DNA from 3 places in the Ruminococcoides sp. genome. Region 2 is predicted to be linked to each of the others. Evidence: predicted binding sites of a transcription regulator. Region 2 holds the regulator's gene; each other region holds the start of a gene.
What was found. The regulator LexA, encoded in region 2, represses DNA repair genes until DNA is damaged. The targets are predictions, from matches to a motif close to CNAACANNTGTTNG.

Region 1 (7,435 bases), on a different contig from region 2:
ATCGGAGGTTTTATTGATGGAAGCTTACAAAAAGGAATTCATTGAATTTATGGTTGATTGTCAGGTTCTCAAATTTGGCGATTTTGTTACAAAGAGCGGAAGAAAAACTCCTTTCTTCGTAAACACAGGTTTCTACAGAACAGGCGCTCAGCTCCGCCGTCTCGGTCAGTATTATGCAGAGGCTGTCAACAACAAGTTCGGTCTTGATTTTGATGTTCTTTTCGGACCTGCATACAAGGGCATTCCGCTTTCTGTTGCCGCAACTATCGCAATCAGTGAAAAATACGGTCAGGATATCCGTTATTGCTCAAACAGAAAAGAAGTTAAGGATCACGGTGACAAGGGCATTCTTCTCGGCAGTCCTATCAATGACGGTGACAGGGTTGTTATCATCGAAGATGTTACAACAGCAGGCACTTCAATTGAAGAAACTCTCCCGATTATCAAGGCTCAGGGCGATGTAAACCCAATCGGTCTTGTTGTTTCCGTTGACCGTATGGAGCGTGGCAAGGGTACAAAGAGCGCACTTTCCGAGATTGAAGAAAAGTACGGACTTAAAACAACTGCAATCGTAACAATGGCAGAGGTTGTTGAACACCTTTACAACAAGGAATACAAGGGCAAGGTTATTATTGACGACAAGCTCAAAGCCGCTATTGACGCTTACTATGAGCAGTACGGCGTAAAGGAATAACAGCTTTTAATTATTAATATTAATCAGTCGGGGCGGTTTTATCCGCCCCAAAAGTTTGAAAAAACTTATTTTGCGGTGGGGATAATATGGCACGGACAACCGATAACGAACACAGCGGTCATCGTGAAAGAATGCGTAAAAAGTTCATAGAAAACGGCTTTGATGTGTTTGAAACGCACGAGGCTCTTGAAATGTTCCTTTACTATGCTATTCCGAGAAAGGACACAAATCCTCTTGCACATCGTCTGCTTGACCGTTATATCACTGTCGGCGGAGTGTGTGACGCTCCGATTGACGAGCTTATGAAGGAATTCGGTCTGTCTGAAAATGCCGCCGCATTGCTCAAAATGTTGCCCGAAATGGCAAGGCTTTATACCGAATCAAAGATGTCGCATGATAATATCATCGACTATGAAAATCTCGGTAAAATATTTAAAGCAAAATTTATCGGTCGAACAAACGAATGTGTCGCGCTCATGCTCGGTGATGCAAAGGGCAAGATGATTTATTTTGATATAATTTCAAAAGGTTCGCTCAATTCATCCGATATGCCCGTCAGAAAAATTGTTGATTTGTCACTTCGTCACAATGCCAAAACTGCGTTTATAGCACATAATCATCCCAGCGGAACGGCTCTGCCTTCGGGAAGCGATCTTGACACAACAATAGTTTTGAAGAGTACGCTTGCAACTGTCGGAGTTGAACTTATCGACCATTTTATAATAACCGATGATGATTATGTTTCTCTCCGTGAAAGCAGGCTTGCGGGGAATATCTTCTATTATGAAAAGTAATAATGTTCTTTAAAAGAAACATTTGACAATTTAAAACATCTGTTCTATAATTAAAATCGAAATTTTGTTCGGATATGTTTTCTGTTACAGGACTTTTGTAATAAAGAGCCGTGTAACAGGAAACATAATAAAAAAATCCGTATTTGGAATGTGATGTGTATTATGGAATTTAAACTTCATTCAAAATATCAGCCGACAGGCGACCAGCCGCAGACAATCGAAAAGCTTGTAAACAGTATAAATGCAGGCAACCGTGAACAGACGCTCCTCGGTGTAACGGGTTCGGGTAAAACTTTTACAATGGCAAATGTTATTCAGAGGGTTCAAAGACCGACACTTGTGCTTGCACACAACAAAACTCTTGCGGCTCAGCTTTGCAGTGAGTTCAAAGAGTTCTTTCCGGAAAATGCGGTTGAATATTTTGTGTCATACTACGATTATTATCAGCCTGAGGCATATGTTGCACAGACGGATACTTATATTGAAAAAGACAGTTCAATCAATGACGAGATTGATAAACTCCGCCACAGCGCAACGCTTGCACTTTCCGAAAGACGAGATGTAATTATTGTTGCCTCGGTTTCTTGCATATACAGCCTGGGCGATCCTATTGACTACCGAAATATGGTAATCTCACTTCGTCCGGGAATGGAAAAGTCCCGTGATGAGCTTGTAAAAAAGCTTGTTGAACTGCAGTATGAACGCAATGATGTAAGCTTTACCCGTAATAAATTCAGGGTTCGTGGTGATGTGGTTGAAATTTTCCCTGCCGCATCAAACGATTCTATAATCCGTGTCGAATTTTTCGGAGATGAAATTGACAGAATTTCCGAAATCAATCCGCTTACGGGTGAACTCAAAGCTGTTCTGAAACATGCCGCAATCTATCCTGCGTCCCACTACATTGTGTCGGGAGATAAGATGAAAAAGGCTCTTGCGGAAATTGACAGGGAGCTTGAGGAAAGACTTGCATATTTTCGTGAAAACGGAAAGCTCCTTGAGGCACAACGACTTGAACAGCGTACAAGGTACGATATGGAAATGTTGCAGGAAATCGGATTTTGTACGGGTATCGAGAACTATTCAAGAATAATGTCGGGCAGAGCGCCGGGCTCATCGCCGTACACGCTTTTAAGCTATTTCCCCGATGATTTTCTGCTCTTTGTCGATGAGTCCCATGTAACGCTTCCACAGGTACGGGGAATGTTTGCGGGTGACTATGCAAGAAAAAAGAGCCTTATTGACTACGGCTTCAGACTTCCGTCTGCACTTGATAACCGTCCGCTCAACTTTGACGAATTCTATTCAAAAATAAATCAGGCTGTTTATGTAAGCGCAACACCGGGCGATTTTGAGCTTGAAAAATCAGCTGTTGTTGCAGAGCAGATTATCAGACCTACAGGACTTCTTGATCCTGAAATTTCGGTAAGACCTACCGAAGGTCAGCTTGACGACCTTGTGTCAGAAATCAATATCCGTACAGCCAAAAATCAAAGAACACTTGTCACAACCCTTACCAAGAAAATGGCGGAAGACCTTACCGCATATCTTGAAAAGCTGGGTATCAGGGTTCGTTATATGCACCATGACATTGACACCGTTGAAAGAATGGAGATTGTCCGTGATTTAAGACTCGGAGAATTTGATGTTCTTGTCGGAATCAACCTTCTGCGTGAAGGACTTGATATTCCCGAGGTTTCTCTTGTTGCCGTACTTGATGCCGACAAAGAGGGATTTCTCCGTTCAACCCGTTCGCTTATTCAGATTGCCGGCAGAGCCGCACGAAACAGCGAGGGTACGGTTATTATGTATGCCGACAGCGTAACGCCGTCAATGAAGGTTGCAATAACCGAAACACAGCGCCGCCGTGAAATTCAGAATAAATATAATGTTGAACACGGCATCGTTCCAAAGACTATTGTCAAAAAGGTCAGCGATATACTTGAAATTTCTACTCACGATGACAGTGAATTTAAAAATACAAAAAAGCTTTCAAAGGCACAAAAACAACAGTTGATAGAAAAACTGACAAAGGAAATGAAAGCTGCCGCAAAGTTGCTTGAATTTGAACACGCCGCATATCTGCGTGATAAAATCAAAAAACTGCGTGGTGAAAAATGATAAAGGAAGAGTAAAATGCCAAGAAAGAAAACCACCGATTATGATAATACCAGTATCACAACGCTAAAGGGTGCCGACCGTGTCCGTAAGCGTCCTGCCGTAATTTTCGGTTCGGACGGTATTGACGGCTGTCAGCACTCCGTGTTTGAGATTCTTTCAAACTCAATAGATGAGGCGAGAGAGGGTTACGGTAAAAAAATCACAGTTACACGCTATTCCGACGGCTCAATTGAGGTTGAAGATCACGGCAGAGGAATTCCCGTTGACTACAACGAAAACGAAAAGCGCTACAACTGGGAACTGGTTTTCTGCGAACTCTATGCCGGCGGCAAGTATAATAACAACGAGGGTGAAAGCTACGAATTTTCCCTTGGTATGAACGGTCTCGGTCTTTGTTCAACCCAGTACAGCTCCGAGTATATGGATGTTGATATCCGCCGTGACGGCTACCGATACACTCTCCGTTTCGAAAAAGGCGAGATTGTCGGCAAGCTCAAAAAAGAGCCGTACAGCAAAAAGGATACGGGTACAAAAATTCATTGGAAACCCGACCTCGAAGTCTTTACGGATATCGACATTCAGCCCGAATATTTTCTTGACATAATGAAAAGACAGGCTATTGTCAACGCAGGAATTGAATTTGTTTTCCGCAATCAAAACGGCAAAAGCTTTGATACGACAAGCTATAACTATGTAAACGGTATTGTTGACCATGTTGCCGAGGTAGTCGGTGAAAATGGACTCAGCTCAATTCAGCATTGGGAAACCGAGGTTAAAACCCGTGACCGTGACGATAAGCCCGAATATAAGTGCAAAATGGATATCTCGGTTGCATTTTCAAATAAAGTGCATCTCACCGAATACTACCACAACTCAAGCTGGCTTGAACACGGCGGCGCTCCCGATAAGGCGGTGCGGAATGCCTTTGTTTATCAGATTGACAGCTACTTAAAACAGAATAATAAATATAACAAAACCGAAAGCAAAATCAAGTATGACGATGTTGAGGACAGCCTTGTGTGCGTTATTTCGTCTTTTTCAAGTGTTTCATCATATGAAAACCAAACCAAAAAGGCGGTTACAAACAAGGGTATTCAGGACGCTATGACTGCATTTCTCCGTCAGAGTCTTGAAGTCTATTTTATTGAAAATCCGCTTGAGGCAGAAAAAATCTGCGAACAGGTGCTTATCAATAAGCGCAGCCGTGAAAATGCTGAGAAAACACGACTTAACATAAAGAAAAAGCTTTCGGGCAATCTCGACATAACAAACCGTGTTGCAAAATTTGTCGATTGCAGAAGTAAAGACACGGAACAGCGTGAACTGTTTATAGTAGAGGGTGATTCTGCTCTCGGTGCCTGTAAACAGGCAAGAAACCCCGATTTTCAGGCAATTATGCCAATCAGAGGAAAAATACTTAACTGCCTGAAAGCCGACTACGATAAGATTTTTAAGAGCGAAATCATTACCGATTTGCTCAAGGTTCTCGGTTGCGGCGTTGAGGTTAAGTCAAAAGCAAACAAGAATCTTTCAAGCTTTGATATGAACGCACTTCGTTGGAGCAAAATTATTCTCTGCACCGATGCCGATGTTGACGGCTTCCAGATCAGAACACTTTTGCTTACCATGCTTTACAGACTTACACCTACACTCATTGAAGAAGGCAAGGTGTTTATTGCCGAATCGCCTCTTTATGAAATTACATCCAAAAACGATGTATATTTTGCATACGATGAAGTTGAAAAGGATAAGTTCATTGAACAGCTCGGCAATGAGAAATTCACAATTCAGCGTTCAAAAGGTCTTGGTGAAAACGAACCCGATATGATGAACCTTACCACAATGAACCCCGAGTCACGCAGACTTATCAAGGTTCTTCCTGCCGATGCAGAACAGACAGCGGAAATTTTTGATGTTCTTCTCGGTGACAATCTTCAGGGAAGAAAAGATTATATAGTAGAACACGGCAACGAATATATTGACCAGCTTGATGTAAGCTGATTGGAGGTGGAAATAAATGGCGAAAAAATCTTCAAAGACTCCCCGCAGAACTTCACCGTCAAAAACTCACGGTGTAATCAACGGTGCGGGTGAAGTAGTGGAACAGCCAATCGTTTCCACTATCAGAGAGAACTATATGCCGTATGCAATGAGCGTAATTCTCTCCCGTGCAATTCCCGAAATTGACGGGTTCAAGCCGTCGCACAGAAAGCTCCTGTATATGATGTACAAAATGGGACTTCTGAACGGAGGAAGAACAAAATCGGCAAACATTGTCGGTGCAACAATGAAGCTCAATCCTCACGGCGACTCTGCAATTTATGACACAATGGTTCGTCTTTCAAGGGGCTATGAGGCACTTTTGCATCCGTATGTAGATTCAAAAGGTAATTTCGGTAAATTCTACAGCCGTGACATGGCGTGGGCGGCATCCCGTTATACTGAGGCAAAACTTGATGCAATCTGCAACGAGCTGTTTCGTGATATAGACAAAGATACCGTAGATTTTGTAGATAACTACGATAATACAATGAAAGAACCGTCACTTTTGCCGGTTGCATTTCCGTCTGTGCTTGTAAACGCAAACACAGGTATTGCCGTTGGTATGGCGTCAAATATCTGCTCATTCAATCTGCGTGAAATCTGCGAAACAACAGCGGCACTTATCCGTGATCCCGACCATGATATAAAGTCAACTCTGCCGGCTCCTGATTTTACAGGCGGTTGTCAGATTATCTATGATGAAAATGTCATCAATCAAGTCTATGAAACCGGCAGAGGAAGTATCAAACTCCGTGCAAAGTATGTCTATGACAAGTCTGCAAACTGTATAGATATTCTTTCAATTCCTGCCACAACAACTTGTGAGGTTATCATTGAAAAGGTAATCGACCTTGTAAAGCAGGGTAAAGTCAAGGAAATTTCCGATATTCGTGACGAAACAGGTATTGACGGACTTAAAATTACAATTGACCTCAAGCGTGGCGTTGATGCCGACAAGCTTATGACAAAGCTTTACCGCTTTACAACACTCGAAGATTCCTATGCCTGCAACTTCAATGTGCTTATTGCAGGTGTTCCGAGAGTTCTCGGTGTAAAGGCGTTGCTTGAAGAATGGATTGCTTTCAGAATTGAGTGCGTCAGAAGAAGAACATATTTTGACCGCAACAAAAAAGCTGACAAGCTTCATCTTTTAAGAGGTCTTGAAAAAATTCTTCTCGATATTGACAAGGCAGTAAAGATTGTCCGTGAAACCGATGAAGAATCCGAGGTTGTGCCAAACCTTATGATTGGATTCGGAATTGACGAAATACAGGCTGAATATGTTGCCGAAATAAAACTTCGTCATCTTAACCGTGAATACATTTTAAAGCGTACAAAAGACCTTGAAGACCTTGAAAAAGAGATTGCCGAGCTTGACGAAATTTTAAAAAGCAAGGCAAGAATCAAGACAATCATTGTCAAAGAACTCAAATCAATTGCCGAGAAATACGGTCAGCCGAGAAAGAGTATCATAATCTATGACGATGTTGCAAGGTATGAGGAAGAGACAGTCGAAATTCCCGATTATCCTGTTAATCTTTTCTTTACAAAAGAGGGATATTTCAAGAAGATTACTCCGCAGTCGCTCAGAATGAGCGGTGAACAAAAGCTCAAAGACGGTGACGAAATTATTCAGGAGCTTGAGTTCACAAACAACTGCGACCTTTTGTTCTTTACAGACAAGTGTCAGGTGTATAAGGCAAAGGCTGATGATTTTGCACAGACAAAGGCAAGCGTACTCGGTGACTATGTTGCCGCAAAGCTTGGCTTTGATGAAGGCGAA
Region 2 (7,435 bases):
GGCAAAAGTGTACTTTCACAGATTATCGAAAACGATAAAATTGCGGCTCGTGAAGAAGTTCCGCTTTGTCAGGATACGGGTATGGCTGTCCTTTTTGTTGAATACGGTGACAGGGTTGTTATTGAGGACGGCAGTTTTGATGAGGCTGTCAACGAGGGCGTTCGCAGAGCCTATATTGACGGCTACCTTCGCAAGAGTGTAGTAAATGATCCTGTTTTCGACAGAATCAATACAAAGGATAACACTCCTGCAATTATCCACACAAAAATTGTCAGCGGAAATCAGATTAAAATTACCGCCGGCGGCAAGGGTTTCGGCAGTGAAAATATGTCGCAGATAAAAATGCTCACCCCGTCAAAGGGCATTGAGGGCGTTAAGCAGTTTATTCTTGATACTGTTTTTCAGGCAGGTCCAAATCCCTGCCCTCCTATGGTTGTCGGTGTCGGAATCGGCGGTACTTTTGAAAGAGCCGCCCAGCTTGCAAAAAAAGCAACCTTCCGTCCGATTGATTCCAAAAATGAAGATGAACGCTATGCGCAGCTTGAGGACGAGCTCCTTGCCGAAATCAATAAAATGGGCTTCGGTCCTGCAGGACTTGGCGGTAATACAACCGCAATCGGCGTGAATATCGAAACTTCACCCACACACATTGCAGGAATGCCTGTTGCGGTCAACATCTGTTGCCATGCCGCAAGACACGCAAGTGCAACGATCTGAGGAGGAAAAGCTGTGGAAAAGAAAATTACACTTCCGATTACGGACGAAGATATCAAAAATCTTAAAGCAGGCGACAGCGTTCTGCTCTCGGGTTCAATCATCACAGGCAGAGATGCCGCACACAAAAGACTTTATGAATTGATTCAGAAGGGCGAAAAACTTCCCGTTGACATCAAAGGCGAGCTTATCTATTATGTTGGTCCTGCTCCTGCAAAGCCCGGTTATGCAGTAGGTCCTGCAGGTCCGACATCAAGCTATCGTATGGACAAGTACGCTCCGTCACTGCTTGACCTCGGACTCAAAGGAATGATAGGCAAAGGCGCAAGAAATAAAGAAGTTGTCGATGCGATTGTTCGCAACAAGGGCGTGTATCTTGTCGCAATCGGCGGTGCGGCGGCACTTATCGCCAAGAGCATCAAGAGCGAGGAGATTCTTTGCTACGAAGATTTAGGCACAGAGGCTGTTCGCAGATATGAGGTTGAAGATTTTCCGTGCATAGTTGCAATCGACAGCAACGGCAACAATGTCTACGAAACCGAACCGCCAAAATACAGGGTGAAATAATCGGCAATATAAAATTTTATATAAATAAAAACGGTCGGGCGACAATGCTTGCATTTGGCAAACTGTCATCCGACCGTGAATTTTATTAAACTGTTTCTGCAAAGACAGACGGCTGTTAATTAAGCGCTTACTTTGCACAGCTTGCAATCGCCGATTTCTATAGCTCTTTCGAGGGTGTCGGTAAAATGTGTGACTTCTTCGGGAATGTCGCAGTAGAGGTACTGCTCATTCACGGCAAAATCTTCCGCCTCTCGCGACTGAACACACACTTCATACATTCCGTTCGGGTGTTTATAGACCTCGTAACGAAACATTCTGTCATCTGTGTACATATCGTAAATCACATAGTCACGCATTTTATCACTTCCTCTCAATATATTTTTGTTGCGGATTGCAAACAGTACTTGGTTACTTCGTTCCTAAAAACTCCTGTACTCTTTCAAAAAGGTACGGCTGAATTGCAGGGTATGTCAAATTTTTTGGTATATCGTCAAAAAGATTAATCTTTTCAATTTCAAGTGGCGGCAGTTTTTCAAAACTGCGAATTTCCGCAAAATAGAGCATTCCGTAATCCGTGAATGAATAGATGCACACGGGATAGATGTCGAAATCTTTTGCACCCGTTTCTTCCCAAAGTTCACGCTTTGCGGTTGCTTCAATATCTTCGCCGTCCTCACGATGACCGCCAGGAATTTCATATGTATCACGCTCTTTGTGCTTGCAGAAAACCCATTTTCCGTTGTATCTCGCACAAATTACGGCGTATTTCAACGGCTTGTCTGCGTTGAGGTCGAAAAATTTAACTTTCATAGCTAATCCTTTTAATCAAAATATCTTACAAGCGAGATCACCTTGCCGAGCAAAGCGACTTCGTCAACTATAATCGGTTCAAAATTATCGTTTTCAGGCTGAAGTCTGAAGTGACCGTTTTCTTTGTAAAAACGCTTTACGGTCGCCTCGTCACCGACAAGAGCAACAACGATTTCGCCGTTCTCCGCAACAGGTGTACGGTGAACAATTAAAATATCGTCAGGGAAAATGCCTGCGTTAATCATACTTTCGCCCTGAACACGCAGAGCAAAAAGCTCTCTGCCCCTTTTTAAGCTGTCGGGAACAGGCACATAACATTCAATATTCTCAACGGCAAGAATCGGATAACCTGCCGCAACTCTGCCCAAAACGGGAACATCGGTGCTTTTCTCCATGCCGTTAATCTGAATACAACGGTTCACGCCGTGTTCTCGTGAAATAAGACCTTTTTCTTCAAGTGCCTTGAGGTGGTGGTGAACGGTTGATGTTGAACTCAGTCCCGTTTCTTCGCAGATTTCACGAACTGACGGAACTCTGCCCTCGCCTGCACATTCCTTTAGATAATCGAAAATTTTCTGTTGGCTTTTGCTTAAAGGTTTCATATCGCAACGCCCCTTGTTTGTAATTACAGTATGATTGTACCATATATTTTCAGAAAAATCAAACATTTGTTTTATATTTTTGAAAAATTTTTTATTTTGTCGAATAAATAAAGAAATTATTTGAGTTTTGATTGATTAACAGAAAAAACAGATGCTTTTCATTCCGATTTCAAAAAGGGTTCACACAGTTTTCATATTTGCATTGTTTAATATAAGCGTACTCAGAAAGACGGAACCGCATCCGTCAGAGTATAATTGTTCTACCCTCCTCAATGCGAGTCTGAACAAAGACTCGTAATTGTACCCCTCATTTTTTAAAGAACATAAGAAAGCACCGGGTCGCCGCAAGCCCGGTGCTTTCGTCGTTTTAAGGACAAATTAATTGCAACACTGCAGCGGTGAACAATTACAAAGTCACGCTCGGGCATAATAGTTTTTAATATTGCAAACTATCTGCACGAACGAAAATAAACACGAACCGAACAATTGCAATGCCACGCTCGGGCATAATAGTTTTTTAAATATTGCAAACTATCTACACGAACTAAAATAAACACGAACGAAAATAAACATAAACTAAAAAATTGAATTATCATCTGCACTATGATACAATATATATAGTAAAGTGAGGTGCTTGTATGCTTGAGAACAAACTCGGATTGACTTCTTCTGCGGAGCTTGCTCGTGAAGAGGAGCGAATCAGTAAGAAAAAGGCGGCAATGCTTTTTGAAAATCACATTCTTGACAACCTTGAAAGCGGAAAGTTTTCAACATTACAGACAATCCACAAGTACCTTTTTGATGAAATCTACGATTTTGCGGGAAAGTTGAGAACCGTAAACATTGCAAAGGGCAATTTCAGATTTGCACCTTTGATGTACATTGAATCAGCTTTGAAAAACATTGATGAAATGCCGCAGAGCAATTTTGATGAGATTATAGAAAAGTATGTCGAAATGAACATTGCGCACCCATTCAGAGAGGGCAACGGTCGCAGTACACGAATCTGGCTTGACCATATGTTGAAAACTGAAATCGGCAAGGTTATCGACTGGAGCAAGGTTGACAAGGAAGATTATCTGCTTGCAATGGAGCGCAGTCCCATACGGGACATCGAGATAAAATATGTTTTGAAAAACGCATTGACCGATGAAATTGACAGCCGTGAGATGTACATGAAAGGCATTGACCACAGCTATTATTATGAGGGCTACACAGCGTTTAAAGCGGACGAACTTTAGTAAAATTGAAAGTTGAAAATCTAAAATGGAAAATTATGGTCGGGTAGCAAGTTTGCAAAATGCAAAACATTGTTGCCCGACTTTTTTAGTTTATATGATATGGGAGTAAATGTTTGATTGTAGCGGCGAACCGTGTTCGCCGCTACATTGAATTGTGCAGACAATAACAATGCCACGCTCGGGCATAATTGGTTTTTAAACATTGCAAACTATCTACACGAACGAAAAAAATATGAACATAAAAATAATGGACAGCAGATTTTATTTCTGCTGTCCGATTTGTTTTTTATACATATATAGTTATTTTCTTTTTCTTATAAACCAATATATCAAACCAAGTGCAACGAGGAAACCGCCGAGGATGCAACGGAAGATGATATTAAGCATACCCTCAAACATTGGGTAGCCTGCAAAGGTTCGCAGTCCGTACCATACGGTCATGAAGATAAAAAACACAGCCATTAAAACTGCAAGCAAGCCCTGATGTTCGTGGCGATATTTGATTCCTACGATAATCATTAATATTGCAAGAGCCGCCCAAAGCCATACATACATATTCTGAAGAAATTCGCCCATAAAATTCACCCTTAAACATTACTGATAAGTAGATTATAGAGTATCCTCGGCACAATGTCAAACCGTGTTATGTGAAGATTTTCTGAAAACGAAAAATTTTTTCAAAAACGCTTGACTTTTACTGACTTTGGTATTATATTATGAGTATAGCAATTAGCACTCACCTATTGAGAGTGCTAAAACAGCAAAAACCGACACGAAATGAGGTGAACGGTATGGAGCTGGCTGAAAGAAAAAAGAAAATATTATCGGCAGTAATCGAAAGCTATATCAACACAGGCGAGCCGATTGGTTCAAAAGCGTTGATTAACGAAACGGGACTTGAGGTTTCATCGGCAACGGTGCGAAATGACCTAGCAGACCTTACAAATAAAGGCTACTTGGTTCAGCCGCACACCTCGGCAGGACGAATTCCAACGCTGCAGGGCTACAGATACTACATCGACAATCTGATGAAAATTACCCCCGTAACCCAAGGCGGACGGGAATATGTTGAATCCGAGCTTTACAAAAGTGCAGATTCCCCCGAGAGCATCCTCAAAGAGGCAAGCGGTGTTATTTCAAGGCTGACAGGCTGCACGGCGGTAACAACAACACCTTCGGGTGAGGAAAGCAGAATCCACAGAATAAGATTTGTTCAGACGGGTTCGCACACGGCAATGGCTGTTGTGATTGCCTCAAACGGAATCATAAAAACAAAGCTGTTCCGCTGCGATTTCCTTTTGAATCCCGAACTTTTGACCGTGTTTGACAAGGCATTTAACGAAATCTTTTCGGGAATGAAGCTTTCATCGGTCAACCGACCGTTCATACAGACAGCGGCGGCAAGGCTCGGTGAACTTTCAATGTTTACCCCGGGAGTGCTTGTGGCAATTATGGAGGCTTGTGAAACGGCAAAGGAAGTCAGCGTTTATCTCAGCGGTGTGACAAAGCCATTGTTTATGTCCGATGTCAATTTTCTTAACGCACGAAATGTTATGGAGTTTTTGAACAACAGACACGACCTTGCGGAAATGCTTGAAAATCTTCCGCTTGACACCTCCGTCAGCATAGGCGGCGAAAACAGCAGAACAGAGCTTGCAGGGAGTGCGGTAATCTCCACACGATACCGACTTGACGGCAATCCGTCAGGTGTGCTTGCGGTGATAGCACCCGTGAGAACGGACTACGCAAGAGCAATTTCAATTCTTGAATGTGTGTCCGAAAGCGTTAGCACTCTCATTGATGAGCTGATAGAAATATGATAAATAAAAATCCTTGAAGGAGGATAAAGATGACTAAGAAAAAATCCGAGAAAACCGAAGAAAAAAAGGTTTCCGAAGAAACAGTCGCAGAAGAAACCGAGACTGAAAATACCGAAGAGCCTGCAAAGGATGAAAATGCGGATAAAATCAAGGCTCTTGAAGATGAGCTTTCGGCACAGAAGGATAAGTATATGCGTCTTGCCGCCGAGTACGACAATTACCGTAAAAGAACGGCAAACGAAAAGCTTTCAATCTATGACGATGCAACTTCAAAGGCTTGTATCGAGCTTCTTCCCGTTGCAGACAGCGTAACGCTTGCTCTTGCAAATCTGAAAGATGCCGATCCCGATATCATCAAGGGTATTGAGCTTATTTCAAATCAGCTTGCAAAGAGCTTTGAAAAGCTAAAGATTGAGTCCTACGGCAAAGCAGGCGATGCATTCGATCCGAACTTGCACAATGCGGTTTCAAAGATTGAGGACGAAAACCTCGGTGCCGACACAATCGCAGCCGTTTATCAGACGGGTTACAAAATCGGTGACAAAATTATCCGTCACGCAATGGTACAGGTTGCCAACTGTGACTGATTTCATATATAAATATTCAGCAGAAAACACACAAACAAAAACAATTAAAAATTCAATTGGAGGAATTTATCATGGCTAAGACAATAGGTATAGATTTAGGTACAACAAACTCATGCGTAGCAGTTATCGAAGGCGGCGAGCCTGTAGTTATCGCTAACGCAGAAGGCGCAAGAACAACTCCGTCTGTTGTTGCTTTTTCAAAAGACGGTGAAAGAATGGTCGGTCAGGTTGCCAAGCGTCAGGCTATCACAAACCCTGACAGAACAGTTGCATCAATCAAGAGAGAAATGGGTACTGCTCACAAGGTAACAATTGACGGCAAGAGCTACACTCCGCAGGAGATTTCAGCAATGATTCTTCAGAAGCTCAAGTCAGATGCAGAGGCTTACCTCGGCGAAACAGTTACACAGGCAGTTATCACAGTTCCTGCATACTTCACAGACGCACAGCGTCAGGCTACAAAGGATGCCGGTAAGATTGCAGGTCTTGATGTTAAGAGAATCATCAACGAGCCTACAGCAGCCGCTCTTTCATACGGTGTAGATAAGGAAAAAGACCAGAAGGTTATGGTATATGACCTCGGCGGCGGTACATTCGATGTATCTATCATCGAAATGGGCGACGGTGTTCAGGAAGTACTTGCAACAGCAGGTAACAACCGTCTCGGCGGTGATGACTTTGATAAGAGAATCATCGACTGGATGGTTGCATCATTCAAGACAGAAACAGGCATTGACCTTTCACAGGATAAGGTTGCAATGCAGAGATTAAAAGAGGCTGCCGAGAAGTCAAAGATTGAACTTTCAGGTGTTACAACTTCTAACATCAACCTCCCGTTTATCACAGCAGACCAGACAGGTCCTAAGCACCTTGACCTTACTCTTACAAGAGCAAAGTTTGACGAACTCACATCAGACCTCGTAGAAGCTACAATGGGTCCTGTAAGATCGGCTCTTCAGGATTCAGGTCTTCAGATCGGTCAGATTGATAAGGTTCTTATGGTTGGCGGTTCTTCCAGAATCCCTGCTGTTCAGGACGCTGTTAAGAAGCTCATCGGCAAAGAGCCGTTCAAGGGCATCAACCCTGATGAATGT
Region 3 (7,435 bases), on a different contig from region 2:
CAGGATATATCCACAAGGACTATGTTTCTGCTTCGGGCGGTTCAAGAGATTTGAATAATGTCAATAAGCAGAACCTTATTGATGCACTTTTGCAGTATCACCATGCGGCAGGTTCTTGCTATTGGGGACTTTTGTACAGAAGAGTTGACGAGGCGGAAATCTTCCTCTACGGCGATTATGACCGTGACGGTCAGCACAATTATCACAACTTCCATTTCTCATGTTACTCAAACCCGAGTTTCGGTATCTGATATTAATTTTTGCAAAGAAGGTCTTAAAATGAAAAAAATAGGTTTCATAGGCGCAGGCAATATGGCAACAGCCATTATAAAAGGTCTTATGGCGCAAAACGACGGCAAGGCTGATTTTATCAATGTTTTTGATGTAAGCGAAGAAAAGTGTGCCGCTATGAAAAATATGGGTGCAAATGTAATGACATCTGCCGATGAAATTGCAAAGAACAGCTCAATTGTTGTTCTTGCAGTCAAGCCGCAGAATTATCCCGAAGTTCTTGAGTCCCTCAAAAACAGCATTACAACAGCCAAAACCGTAGTATCAATTGCCGCAGGCATATCTATTGCATATGTAAGAAAAGGTCTTGAGTGTGACTGCCCTGTTGTAAGGGTTATGCCTAATACGCCTCTCTTGCTCAAAAAGGGTGCAACAGCCCTTTGTCCGTCTGAGAATATCAGCGATGATGACAAAACAATCGTTTACAATATGTTTGCAGGCAGCGGTGTTTGTGAATATATTGACGAAAGCCATATGAATGAAATAATTGCGGTAAACGGCAGCAGCCCTGCTTATATTTATCTTTTTGCAAAGGCTATGGCTGATTACGCAAAGAATTGCGGAATCGACTATGACAAGGCCATGAACCTTGTCTGTGCAACTCTTGAGGGTTCGGCAGCAATGCTCCGTGACAGCGGTGAGCCTGTTGAAACACTCATAGACCGGGTTTGCTCAAAGGGAGGCACAACAATTGCCGCTATGGATAAGCTTAAAGAACACGGTTTCTATGAGGCTGTTCTTGACGGCATGGACGCTTGTACAAAGAGGGCAGAGGAGCTTGGCAAATAATTTTGCCTTAACATAAAATGAATACATTCCTCATATATTTTAACGGACAACCAATGAGAGGAATGTATTTTATGAAAAGCATTGTATTTTCTTTTAAAAAGCGTTATCTTTTTCGCAGATCAAAGGGAATTTCACCGTCTGATGTCAGATTTTTTATAAGGCGATATTCCGTGGTGCTTATCTTTGTTTCGGCTTTTCTTACCGGACTTGTTTTCGGTTCAATTTATGCATCAAAAGCCGATAAGCAAATGCTTGATTCCCTTGATTTTCTGTTTACTACAAATCTTGATGCAAGGCTCGGTCAGAATGCCGTCAGCACATTTTGCGCCTGCTTTGCATCTGATTTTATATTTCTCACGGTTGTATTCCTCTTGGGACTTGCACCGTGGGGAATACCGTTTTTGCCGTTTGTTTCAGCATTTAAAGGCTTTGGAACAGGACTTACTGCGGCATATCTTATTATTACATATTCACTTAAAGGAGCAGGTTTTTATCTGCTCGTTGTGTTGCCGGGAACATTTTTGTTCTGTCTGGCACTCGTAAAGCTGTCGGCATATGCTTTTGAAATTTCAAAACAGATGTTTTTCAGCTTAATCGGTCATTCTCATCAAACAAATTCTTTGAAAAATGAGGTGATTGATTTTTGTTCCCGATCTGTTTCGGCACTCATAATGACATTTTGTTCAACCTTGCTGGACACGGCTTTGTGGTGCTTGTTTTCGGGAGCGTTCAATTTCTAATTTTGGAGGGCGCTATGGCATCGGAAAAGAACGCTGTAGCATTGACAGGGTTTTTCTCGTCATTGTTTCACAATTTACCACGACTTTTGCTAACGAATGTGCTTTTTGCATTGCCGTTTGCCGTAATATTCGGAATTTTCTTTTTGATTAATACCATTACGGGTCTTAATTCAATGTTTATATATTTTCTTACGATAATTCCGCTTTTTCCGTTTTATGCCGGCGTAACTCAGGTTACTTCCCATATGGTAAGGGGAGAGGAAAATGTTGATGTTTTCTCAAATTTCATAGGCGGAATAAAGGAAAATCTGCTTAGATTCCTCATACACGGCGTTGTGATGTATGCCGCTGTTTTTATCAGCTACTACTCAATTGTGCTTTATCTCGGACTCGGTTCAAAGAACGGAATGTTTTATGTTCCGCTTGTTATTTGTATTTTAATTGCAATTTTCTTTCTGTTTATGTTCTTCTATGTTCCGCCTATGACGGTTACTTTTGATATCAAGATGAAGGATATTTACAAAAACAGCGCACTTATGACAGTCGGTGAGCTTAAACACAATCTGTTTGCAGTTTTCGGAATTTTTATTTTATTCCTCGTTTGTGCAACAGTGCTTATGTGCAGTTTTACTCCGGTACTGCTCATCATTTTCACAATTGTTCTTGCATTGTTCATTGTTCCGTCAATTTTATCTTTTATAATCAATTCTGCAGTTTATAAGAATATGTATTCAATGATTGTTGACAAGGATTCAAAGAGCAAAACAATTGATAAGAAAATGGAGAACAGACGCAAAGGTCAGTTCCGTGATGATGAAGAGCCTGTCGTAGAAGATTATTCGGATCTTGAAATTGATGAATCGGCTGACGGTGATGAATTTATTTTCTATAACGGAAAAATGATGAAAAGAAGTTATCTTTTAAAGCTTAAAAAAGAGGCTGAAGAAAGGAAGAACGCAAAATGAGCGGTAAACACGCAGTTAAAAGTTCAAAAAAATCATTGATAATAATTATTTGTGTTGTTGTACTTGTTGCAGTAATTGCAGGTGCGGTTATCCTGTTTATGAATCTTTCGGGTAAAAATAATAATTCGGCAACAACAGTACCGACTGTGGCTGCTTCAACAACCATCGGTAATACAAACTTAACACAGAATGTTTCCGACTCTGTATCCGAAACCACACAGCCTGCAACCAAATCGGGTGAAGCTTCACAAGAGCCGACAGAACAGGGATACACAGCCGAAACATCTTCAAATGACAGTGAAATTGTTGTTCCGACAATCAGCGGAGAGAAGCAAAAGCCAAAATTCAGTGCAACTCTTATTCCGTACTATGCAAAAGATGAAAATTCTTCTGAAGAATATTCTTTGAGAGATCTTTTCGGCTCTGCTTATTCAGGCGGCGGATTTACTTTTAATGAGGACGGAACATTCATTGACGGAATCACAAGTGCCTCGGCAAATTCAGGTGCGTACATAGTTGAGGGCGACTCCGTTGTAATAACATATTCCAACGATAAAAATGTTATTGCTGCCGTAACCAAATGGAACGGTGATGTTCCTGCTGAAATTACCGTAAACTACGGCGGAATTATTGTATCCTTTAAGTAAAATATCGGTGATTAAATGAGTAAGAAATCTGTTAAAAAGCCTGACTATGCAAAATTTGAGGCTAACAGGGCTGTAAAAAAGAAGAATAAGAAAAAGAAAACAACAGCAATTGTTTCATCGGTTATTGCCGCCTGCGTATTTATCATTGCGGCAATCGTTGCCGTTAATGTGCTTTCACCGTCAGTAACCGCCGAGCTTACCTCATCTGCATGGGTTCCCGAAGGTGCTAAGAATGCGAGTGGTGATGAGGTTGAAATGAGTGAGGTTTACAACACAAATTACAGCGCTTATCAGGGTTCTATGTCATTTTCCGATGATGGCACTTTTACTTTATGGCTTTCGCCGGGAAGTCCGGATGACGGAACTCACAGCGGAAAATATACCGTGTCAGCTTCGGACAAAGTCAATTTGTCATTTGATGACGGAACAAATACTTCCGCCATACTCACACAAAAGAACGGTAAAATTTCGTCTGTTGTGCTTAAATATAACGACTATGAAATAACATTTGTAAAACAGTGAATACTTAAAAAACAAAAGATATACGGTAAAATTTTCTGCCGTATATCTTTTTCATTTTTCTATATTCCGTCAAACAGACTTAGCTGTTCGGTTTTGCTTTCAAACTTATGCAAATACGAAAACACATTTTCAACTCCGAACATAATTCCGTGATTTCTGCAAACTTCTGAAATCCTGTTCATCAGAACATTATTGTTACTGCTTGTAAGCTGATATGAATTTCCGTATGTATAAATGTATCGTTCTTTCATATTCGGAAAGTGTTTGTCAAGCCGGCTGTAAAAATATTCTCTGTCACCGTCACGCAGAGTAAGACCTATGCCAAAGCATATTATTCCACTAACCTTTGCGTCAATGCAATACTTTAAAAGTCCGTCAATATTTTCTTTCGTATCATTTATAAACGGTAAAAACGGAGAAAACCACACAACACTCGGAATACCGTTTTCGTGAAATGCCTTGAGTGTTTCAAATCTTTCTTTAGTAACGGAAACATTCGGTTCAATTATTCTGCAAAGGCTTTCGTCTGCCGTTGTAAGCGTCATCTGTAACACAGCCTTGCTTTTATCGTTTATTTTCGTAAACAGGTCAATATCTCTCATAACAGATGCCGACTTTGTCTGTACAGTTACACCAAATCCGTAGCGGTTGATTATTTCAAGACATCTTCGTGTCAGTTTCAGTTCTTTTTCAAGGGGAATGTACGGATCGCTCATCGCACCCGTACCAATCATACATTTTCTGCGTTTCCTTTTTAAAGCGTTTTCAAGCAATTCCGGGGCATTTTCTTTCACCTCAATATCTTCAAATCGGTGATTCATCTGATAGCATTTACTGCGTGCGTCACAATAAATGCATCCGTGTTGACATCCTCTGTAAATGTTCATGCCGTTTGCGGCAGATAAAATTCCCTTTGCTTTGACCTTATGCATATAATCCTCCGCTTATTGTTTGGCATCGACAAACCACCTGTTTTCCTCCAAAAACAGATATCGTTCTTTGCCGAGGATATGGCAGGTGTAGCGTATTCCCGCACCGCCTGCTTTGAGAGACGCCGCATACCGCACATCGGAAATTTTGTCAATGCGGTATCTCCTTCCGTCATCCCACACAATATATTCGGGGATAAGATCTCCGTCACAATCAAATGTGGCAGTAACTTTAACATACTTTTTCATAGCTTGTTACCTCCATTAAAATCAGAGAAACATCTTTAATTTTTCGCCTAAGATGCATCGTTATCATAAATATCCGACAGGATGAATTGTATGATCCTCCTTTGGGTTAAAATCCGAAAGCTCCTTGTCATCGAGCAAAACGGCAGGGCGAACAGCATAATTGCCGAATCGCTTTTTTAATCTGTCAAGTGTTTTGTCAAGCTGTTCGTTCTGAATAAGTCGCTTTTCATCACGCAAAAGGCTCATCTGATGCGGCTGATCATCGTGAATAAAATCCGTAACGCTTACCCCGATACTTCTCAGCGGCTTTTCCATTTTATAGCTTTTTTTGAAAAGCTCAATAGCCGTATTTGTTATATCCTTTGTAAGATTTGTGTGGATTTCCGTTGTGTGCTGTCGGTTAAATGACATCAGCTCGTTGTCACGAATCGTAATGCAAACCGTTTTTGCCATAAATCCCTGTTCACGCATTCTTCTGCAAACGCTGTCACACAAAACGAATATAACCTGTTTTACATCGTTAAAGGTTACCATATCTTTCGGAGTTGTGGTTGAGTTACCGATTGACTTCACCTCGCTGTTTTCGTTCATATGGGCAACAGGGGAAGAGTCGTATCCGTTTGCAAAGCCGTAAATTAGGTCACCCCATTTTCCAAGATATGACCGCAGCAGCGTAACATCGGCAGTTGCTATATCTCCAATCGTATAAATGCCGATAGATTCAAGCTTTCTGCCCGTTGCTCTGCCAACATACAAAAGGTCTTTTGCAGGACAGTTCCACACAATATCTCTGTAATTTTCTCGTGTGATTTCCGTTATAGCGTCAGGCTTTTTATAGTCACTTCCGAATTTGGCAAAAATTTTATTAAAGCTGACTCCGATGCTTACGGTTATTCCGAGCTCCTGTTTTATACGGCGATTAATTTCGAGTGCAATCTCTTTGCCGTTCATATTCTTATTGTCGGTAACATCAAGCCATGCTTCGTCAAGTCCGAACGGCTCGATTTTGTCGGTGTATTCGCTGTAAATTCTCCTCGCCATTTTTGAAAATCGCTTGTACAAATCAAAGTGTGGAGGAACGGTTATGAGGTCGGGACATTTCTGCTTTGCCTGCCAGATTGCCTCGCCTGTTTTTATATTATACTTTTTCGCAATCTCATTTTTAGCAAGAATAATTCCGTGCCGATTTTCCGCATCACCGCTCACGGCAACAGGTTTGTTTCTGATTTCGGGATGATGCAAACACTCAACGCTCGCATAAAATCCGTTACAGTCGCTGTGAAGAATAACCCTGTCCTTTTTATATTTGCTTTTGTCAACGGCACAATTAATATTCACAACGCATCACCTCGAACATTTGTTTTTATTCAATTATAGAACACTTGTTCTATAAAGTCAAGCGTAATTTTGTCGCTTGCGGCAAAAGAATTGGTGTACAATTTTGTTTGATTAAATAAAATTTTAAATGTTCTATAATTTCTTCTTGTAATTATTGACAAATATTGTTGAAAGTGATATTATGAAAATGAAATTAGATATCGCTGTCTTAAATGATACAATAAAATTATAACCGATTTATTGTATGGTCGTGAGTTTATTTTTTGCTTTTTTGAAAGGAGAATTGTTATGAGTATTAAAAAAATAAGTGCTTTATTACTTGCTGTATTATTAATTGCAAGCACCGCCGTTTTTTCTGTTTCAGCGGTGTCACAAAGTTATTCGTATATTTATAATTATGCGTTAAAAGTAAAGATGGATATTTCATCTACCGGTGAAAAAAAGCCGTATGCATATTACTATTATGACCATAGTTATAAGTTGGCGGAAGAAATTTTATCTTTATCGGAAGAAACGGAGAGTATAGAATTACAAAATAAATATGATGAATTAAAGGATTTTTATGAGAATCCGTGGATAAGACCAAGTGGTGCCGGCTATACTTGCTATTATGCTGTTAATGAGAAAAACGATAATAACTGGTACTCTGACGAAATTTGGAATACATTTGTTGAAAAAAGAGAAAAGCTTTTTAATGCCCTTAGTGTTAACAATCCGAATTTTGAACTTAAAGAGTATGGCGAGGGAATTTTAGATAAAGATTATACTATTAAACAACAGAAATACATAAGTGAATGTTTCTATGAGTTATTGGAAGTTTTTAATACAATGACCTGTCAGAATATTGTTCTCGGTGATGTTAACGGTGACGGAGTTGTTAATGTATTAGATGTTACGCTTGTTCAAAAATATATAGTAGGTGTGGTTGATTTTAACTGTGCACAGAAGTTGAGAGCAAGAGTGAA

Region 1: a site for LexA is predicted at 1,521-1,534, ahead of uvrB (excinuclease ABC subunit UvrB). Genes of this name have one in related genera too.
Region 3: a site for LexA is predicted at 6,483-6,496, ahead of dinB (DNA polymerase IV). Genes of this name have one in related genera too.

Annotation. Positions count from the first base shown of each region.
Region 1 is NZ_DBLZMS010000008.1:13,464-20,898, reverse strand. It holds gene pyrE (orotate phosphoribosyltransferase) at 17-694, shown strand; gene AC2HW8_RS07955 (JAB domain-containing protein) at 781-1,488, shown strand; gene uvrB (excinuclease ABC subunit UvrB) at 1,651-3,609, shown strand; gene AC2HW8_RS07945 (DNA gyrase/topoisomerase IV subunit B) at 3,625-5,610, shown strand; gene AC2HW8_RS07940 (DNA gyrase subunit A) at 5,627-7,435, shown strand, end outside.
Region 2 is NZ_DBLZMS010000002.1:241,371-248,805, reverse strand. It holds gene AC2HW8_RS02900 (fumarate hydratase) at 1-717, shown strand, start outside; gene AC2HW8_RS02895 (Fe-S-containing hydro-lyase) at 730-1,281, shown strand; gene AC2HW8_RS02890 (hypothetical protein) at 1,401-1,637, opposite strand; gene AC2HW8_RS02885 (NUDIX hydrolase) at 1,690-2,091, opposite strand; gene lexA (transcriptional repressor LexA) at 2,103-2,693, opposite strand; gene fic (protein adenylyltransferase Fic) at 3,332-3,934, shown strand; gene AC2HW8_RS02870 (hypothetical protein) at 4,235-4,510, opposite strand; gene hrcA (heat-inducible transcriptional repressor HrcA) at 4,726-5,754, shown strand; gene AC2HW8_RS02860 (nucleotide exchange factor GrpE) at 5,784-6,341, shown strand; gene dnaK (molecular chaperone DnaK) at 6,413-7,435, shown strand, end outside.
Region 3 is NZ_DBLZMS010000008.1:21,242-28,676, reverse strand. It holds gene AC2HW8_RS08010 (SH3 domain-containing protein) at 1-251, shown strand, start outside; gene proC (pyrroline-5-carboxylate reductase) at 280-1,080, shown strand; gene AC2HW8_RS08000 (stage II sporulation protein M) at 1,152-1,820, shown strand; gene AC2HW8_RS07995 (DUF624 domain-containing protein) at 1,835-2,785, shown strand; gene AC2HW8_RS07990 (hypothetical protein) at 2,782-3,432, shown strand; gene AC2HW8_RS07985 (lipocalin family protein) at 3,448-3,954, shown strand; gene AC2HW8_RS07980 (radical SAM protein) at 4,014-4,886, opposite strand; gene AC2HW8_RS07975 (hypothetical protein) at 4,899-5,132, opposite strand; gene dinB (DNA polymerase IV) at 5,196-6,470, opposite strand; gene AC2HW8_RS07965 (dockerin type I repeat-containing protein) at 6,759-7,435, shown strand, end outside.